One region of the Mesorhizobium newzealandense genome, then DNA from elsewhere that is predicted to be linked to it. Evidence: predicted binding sites of a transcription regulator. Region 1 holds the regulator's gene; the other holds the start of a gene.
What was found. Region 1 encodes HrcA, which represses chaperone genes, less so after heat shock. Its sites were predicted from a motif close to GTTAGCACTCNCNNNNNGNGAGTGCTAAC; they were not measured.
Positions count from the first base shown of each region.

Region 2: a site for HrcA is predicted at 1,654-1,682, ahead of groES (co-chaperone GroES). Genes of this name have one in related genera too.

Region 1 is NZ_JBHUGZ010000002.1:70,975-74,386, forward strand. Features, by position in the region: gene rph (ribonuclease PH) at 1-469, opposite strand, end outside; gene hrcA (heat-inducible transcriptional repressor HrcA) at 647-1,732, shown strand; gene ACFSOZ_RS04465 (hypothetical protein) at 1,756-1,953, shown strand; gene ACFSOZ_RS04470 (PQQ-dependent sugar dehydrogenase) at 2,038-3,405, shown strand.
Region 2 is NZ_JBHUGZ010000030.1:609,157-612,568, forward strand. Features, by position in the region: gene groL (chaperonin GroEL) at 1-1,233, opposite strand, end outside; gene groES (co-chaperone GroES) at 1,296-1,592, opposite strand; gene ACFSOZ_RS37080 (hypothetical protein) at 2,009-2,422, opposite strand; gene ACFSOZ_RS37085 (TetR/AcrR family transcriptional regulator) at 2,852-3,412, opposite strand, start outside.

The DNA of each region.
Region 1 (3,412 bases):
TCAGCACCTTGGCGACACTGGCCATCTGGCGGGCTTCCATCCAGCGTAGGCAATCATACAGCGCCACCCAGCCGCCGGTGATCGAGGCGGTGCGAGTGCCGCCATCGGCCTGGATGACGTCGCAGTCGACGGTGATCTGCTGTTCGCCCAGCGCCTGCAGGTCGACCACGGCGCGCAAGGAGCGGCCGATCAGCCGCTGGATTTCCAGCGTGCGGCCACCCTGCTTGCCAGCGGAGGCCTCGCGGCGCATGCGCTCGCCGGTCGAGCGCGGCAGCATGCCGTATTCCGCGGTGACCCAGCCCTTGCCGGAATTACGCATCCAGCCCGGCACCTTCTCCTCGAGGCTGGCCGTGCACAGGACATGCGTGTCGCCGAACTTCACCAGGCATGAGCCTTCGGCGTGCTTGGAGACGCCGCGCTCGAAGGAGATGGCACGCATTTCGTCGAATTGGCGTTTGGAGGGGCGCATTCAGGCTCTTTCCCGTCATTTTTCGGATTCTTGGCCGGCTTGTAACCACATGGGGCGCGTGGCGCAAAGGAAAATGGCCGGGTGATCTGATACAGACACCCCGGGTGATCTGAGTCAGACACCGGTTGCGCGGGCCGTGGTGAAGTCTATATCCTTGGGCCGGAGGTTTTTGGCCGAATGACCAAGGCAGTCGCCGAACCCAGTCTGCTGTCGCCCGCGCTTCAGTCGCTCGACATGCGTTCGCGCGACATCTTCCGGCGCATCGTCGATTCCTACCTGAAGGACGGCGAACCGGTCGGCTCGCGCAGCCTGTCGCGCATCCTGCCGTCCTCGCTGTCGCCCGCCACCATCCGCAACGTGATGAGCGACCTCGAGCATCTCGGCCTGATCTACGCGCCCCACATCTCGGCCGGCCGGTTGCCGACGCAGGCCGGCCTGCGCTTCTTCGTTGATGCCTTCATGGAACTCGGCGACCTCTCGGACGAGGAGCGCCGCACCATCGAGGCGCAGGTGCGGGCGTCCGGCTCAGGCGCGACACTCGAACACATGCTGACCGAGGCCAGCCAGATGCTGTCGGGCATGTCGCGCGGCGCCGGCCTGGTGCTGGCCGCCAAGAACGAGGTGGCGCTGAAGCACATCGAATTCATCCAGTTGGAGCCGACCAAGGCGCTGGCGGTGCTGGTGTCGCAAAATGGCGACGTCGAAAACCGCGTCGTCGAGCTGCCGGCCGGCATCACCGTCTCGCAGCTGCACGAAGCCTCGAACTTCCTCAACGCCCATATTCGCGGCCGCACGCTAGCCGAGGCGCGGATCGAGATCGCCCGCATCAAGGAAGAGACCAGGGCCGCGCTCGACACGCTCTCGCAGGACCTGGTCGAAAAGGGGCTGGCGGTGTGGGCGGGCGCCGACAGCGGCCTGCCGGCTCGGCTCATCGTGCGCGGTCGCGCCAATCTGCTCGAAAACGTCACCGCCCAGGCCGACATCGAATTGTTGCGGCACCTGTTCGAGGACATGGAGACGCAGGACGGGCTGATCCAGCTGCTTGACCTGGCCGAACAGGGATCGGGCGTGCGCATCTTCATCGGTTCGGAAAACAAGCTGTTTTCGCTGTCGGGCTCGTCGCTGGTGGTGGCGCCCTATCGCGACAAGGATGCCCGCGTCGTCGGTGCGCTCGGCGTCATCGGCCCGACCCGGCTCAACTATGCCCGTATCGTACCGATGGTCGACTATACGGCGCAGCTTATTTCCCGCATGCTGCGTTGAGCTGGGTAACCGAGGAGACGACGATGGCGCTCGAAGAATTCAAGGCCCGGATCAGCCTGTTGCTGGAAGAGATGATCAACCAGCCGGAAGACCAGCACGAAATCCACGAGCAGTTGCGCGAAAAACTGCGGGAAATGCGCGCGATGGGGCTGCCGCTGCCGGCCGATCTCGTTGAACTGGAAAAACGCCTAGACGACGATTTTTACGCCGCCGGCAACTGAGGCTGGCAAGCCACGGAACGATCGACGAAATCGCCCGTTTGTTCTCTTCGCAACCTGTCTCTGTGGCCGGGGTTGGAGGACGGAATGATCCGATTGGCCGGGCTGGCTATTCCCGCGGCGCTGTTTCTCACCGCCGCGGCATTCGCCCAGCAGGCGGAGCAGCCGGTGCTGAGAGGCGCGGCCGCCTTTGGCGACTGGCGCGCCGACAGGCCAGGGGTGCGCCGCCTGATCAAGCCGGAAGACCTGCCAAGGCCTTACGTCAGCAAATCCGCCTCGAACAGCACCGGCCTGGTCGAAAGGCCGGCAGACGCGAAGCCGAAACTGCCGCCGGGCTTTTCGGCCGAGCTGATCGCGTCGGGTATCGACAATCCGCGCGTCGTGCGCGTCGCGCCGAACGGCGACCTGTTCGTCGCCGACAGCCAAGCCAACCAGATCCGCGTCTATCGTCTCGCCGAGGGCAGCGCGAAGCTGGCGAAGGACGGCATCTTTGCCGGCGATCTCAACCGGCCATACGGCATCGCCTTCTTTCCGCCGGGCAATGACCCGCAATGGGTCTATGTCGCCAACAGCGACAGCGTCGTGCGCTTTGCCTACCGCGATGGTGACCTGAAGGCAGCCGGCGATCCGGAAACCATCGTCGACAACATTCCTGCCAGTCATCACTGGACCCGCGACATCGTTTTTTCTCCGGACGGCAAGACGCTTTACCTGTCGGTCGGATCGGGGTCGAACGTCGCCGAGGGTATGACAAAGGAGCCGGACGGCGGCTTGGAGGCGTGGGCGAAGTCGAAGCCATTGGGTGCCGCCTGGGGGTCTGAAGACGGCCGCGCAGATGTGCTGGCCTTCGACCCCGACGGCAGGAATGGCCGCATCGTCGCCACCGGCCTGCGCAACTGTTCGGGCATGACCGTTCAGCCGGCGACCGGCGCGCTGTGGTGCGTCGTCAACGAGCGCGATGCGCTCGGCGACAATGTGCCGACCGAATATGCGACCGTGGTCAAGGACGGCGCCTTTTATGGCTGGCCCTGGTATTATATCGGCAACAACGAGGATCCGCGCCACAAGGGTGAACGCCCCGACCTTGCCGGCAAGGCGACCATTCCCGATGTGCTGATACAGGCGCATTCGGCGCCGCTCAACATCGCCTTCTACGACGGAAAAAACTTGCCCGCCGGTTCCGGCTTTCCGGCCGAATACAAAGGCGACGCCTTCGTCGCCTTGCACGGTTCATGGAACCGCGGCAACAGGACCGGCTACAAGGTGGTGCGGTTGCTGTTCAAGGACGGCAAGCCGACCGGCGAGTACGAGGATTTCATCACCGGTTTCGTCGTCTCCAACGGCGAGTTGTGGGGACGGCCGGTCGGCGTGGCGGTGGCCGGGGATGGCGCGCTGATCGTGACCGAGGATGGCAACGGCACCATCTGGCGCGTCACCTATGGCGGCCGCTCCTGATGCGCAT
Region 2 (3,412 bases), on a different contig from region 1:
GATGCCTTCTTCCACGGCCGCGCGGGTCGCGTTGAGGGCGTCATCGACGCGGTCCTTCTTTTCCTTGACTTCGACTTCCGTCGCACCGCCGACGCGGATCACCGCAACGCCGCCCGCCAGCTTGGCGAGACGTTCCTGCAGCTTCTCCTTGTCGTAGTCCGACGTGGTCTCTTCGATCTGCTGCTTGATCTGGGCAACGCGGCCCTGGATCTCGGCCTTCTTGCCGGCGCCGTCGACGATGGTGGTGTTCTCCTTGGAGATCGACACCTTCTTGGCGCGGCCGAGCATGTTGAGGCCGACGTTCTCGAGCTTGATGCCGAGGTCTTCCGAGATGACCTGGCCACCGGTGAGGATGGCGATGTCTTCCAGCATTGCCTTGCGGCGATCGCCGAAGCCCGGCGCCTTGACGGCGGCGATCTTCAGGCCGCCACGCAGCTTGTTGACGACCAGCGTGGCCAGGGCCTCGCCTTCGACGTCTTCCGAGATGATCAGCAGCGGCTTCGAGGTCTGCACTACGGCTTCGAGAACCGGCAGCATGGCCTGGAGGTTGGAGAGCTTCTTCTCGTGCAGGAGGATGTAGACGTCCTCGAGTTCGGCAACCATCTTGTCGGCGTTGGTGACGAAGTAGGGCGAGAGGTAGCCGCGGTCGAACTGCATGCCTTCGACGACTTCCAGTTCGGTCTCGGCGGTCTTGGCTTCCTCAACCGTGATGACGCCTTCGTTGCCGACCTTCTGCATCGCTTCCGCGATCATCTTGCCGACCGACTCGTCGCCATTGGCCGAGATCGTGCCGACCTGGGCAACTTCCTCGGAGGTCTTGATCTTCTTGGCAGCCTTGCCGAGCGCCGCGACGACTTCGGTCACGGCCAGATCGATGCCGCGCTTCAGGTCCATCGGGTTCATGCCGGCGGCAACCGCCTTGTGGCCTTCCTGGACGATCGACTGCGCCAGAACGGTCGCGGTCGTGGTGCCGTCGCCGGCGATGTCGTTGGTCTTCGAAGCAACTTCGCGGACCATCTGCGCGCCCATGTTTTCGAACTTGTCCTCAAGCTCGATTTCCTTGGCGACGGTGACGCCGTCCTTGGTGATGCGCGGGGCGCCGAACGACTTGTCGATGACGACGTTGCGGCCCTTGGGGCCGAGCGTGACCTTCACCGCGTCGGCGAGGATGTTGACGCCGCGCAGCATGCGCTCACGGGCATCACGGGAGAATTTTACGTCTTTGGCAGCCATTTTTAACTCCTGGCAAGGGCTTGGATTGAGCCCGGGAATTCAGTTGACGGAAAGGCCTGATATCAGCCGATGATGCCCATGATGTCGGATTCCTTCATGATCAGAAGGTCTTCGCCATTGAGCTTGACTTCGGTGCCCGACCACTTGCCGAACAGGATGCGGTCGCCGGCCTTGACGTCCAGCGGGACGAGCTTGCCGGCTTCGTCACGAGCGCCGGAGCCGACAGCGATGATCTCGCCTTCCTGCGGCTTTTCCTTTGCCGTATCGGGGATGATGATCCCGCCGGCGGTCTTGGATTCGGATTCGACCCGGCGAACGACCACGCGGTCATGAAGCGGGCGGAACTTCGACTTTGCCATTTTTTCTTCCTCGATGAGAACGGTGAGAACAGTTCCTCAGCCCGGCGGCGCCGGACATATGGTTAGCACTCACCAATGGCGAGTGCTAACGTGGCGGTGAAATAGGCTCGCGGCTGGCGAGAGTCAAGGCGTTCGGAACTGCCCATGCGCGTGAAATTTTGTTTTCCGCAACCGCTCGTTTCCGGAATGTGCCGGTTGCCGCGGGGCCAACGTGGAATTTGCCCATCGCGTCTGTGGGGACCGTCGCGCGGTCTCTTAGTCAACGCCCTAAGCGGAACCCAATTTCTTGTGTCTCAAAGGTCAAACAGCAAACCATTCGCGCCAATACCGACGAGGACGATGCTCGGTATGCGGTTCTGCCTATGAACCCCGTCGGCGATTATGATTACGGCGAGTTGGGAGGCGCGCCCGTCGTCCTACTTGGCGAGACGATGAAGTGCAGCTTTATCTATCTTGCCCTCCAAGCTCGAAATCAATGTGTATGAATCTGCTTTTATCGCGTTTATCAAGGGGATAGATTTGTCGCGATAGAGAGCGTTGGCTTCGTCGATCTTGCCGTCCACAATCAGGTCATGCACGTCAATTGCCACCGCGCATAGAGTCTCGACATTATGGTAGATATCTGAAAACCGTTTCAGTTCGTCCTCGGACACGCTTTTGTTTCGCTGTACTGCCGTCATTGCATGGACCAGGTTCGGCTTTAGTCCCCCCACCATTTCCTGTAGTTTAAGGGTTTCTATCCGCTTCGTCCCCATCGATGCCGCGGTTGCTGGGTCATAGCGCGACCAGCCGCCATAGGCTGCGAGCAGCGCAAGAGTTTCCAGATACATGACCCCCCTCGCCGTACCTTTCCAGTTTGTATGTTTGACTGATCACTTTCTGCTGCTGAGCAATGACCTGGATCGTGTCGGGCGCCGTGGTTTGCGAACTGACCGGGCGGGCAAATGTAAGAGCCAGCAGTAGGAGTGCGAGCGTTCGTGCAGTCCGCAGAGCGAATTGAGAGAATAAGCGCATTTGCCACCTCCCAACGTTCAAACCATCATCCGTCAGCATAATGCAATGACGGGTCATAAATAATAACCCTCCGACGTGGAGGAAAAGACAATATCAGATTTTCTGCTTGTTGTATGGCCCGCGAGCGGCCTGACCCACTACCATCACGTCACCAACCTTGCTGCCGACAGATTTGGACTAGATGCTCATTCCGCCCGACACCTCGATGCGTTGGGCGTTGAGTTCCGCCGCCGCGCCGCGCTCGACTAGAGAAAGAGCCGCAGCTGGGTGTGGATGATCGACCGGTAATCCTCGATGGTCTGGTGACTTTCCGCTTTGCCCTCGGCAAGCGCCAGGCGCACCACACCACCGGCTAGCTGGAAGATCAGAAGAACCATGCGTTCGAACTGCTCGCGCTTCTCGGGCTCGAGCAGGGCGATGACATGGTCGCAGAACATCTTGGCTTGATGTCGGGTTTCGGCGATGTCGAGATTCTTGAGTGCCTTGTCGGCCTGGATGGCGTTTTGCAGATCTTGGATGGCCGGATCACCGGCGACACGGCTGAGATAGTCGTCAAGCAACCGGTCCGCAGCCATGATCACGTCCTTGGCCTCGCGGACGTCGGTGATGATCGCTGTCAATCGTGCACGGCTGACCTCGGAAAACCGCTCGTAGAGCATCGCCAGGATCGCCGACTTGTTGGGGAAGTAATGATAAACGGTGGCGATCGGTCCGCCCGCCAGCATGCCGACTTCCTTCATGGTGACGGCGTCGATGCCCTTTTCTCCGATCAGCCGCATGGTTGTCGACAGGATCGCGTCGATGCG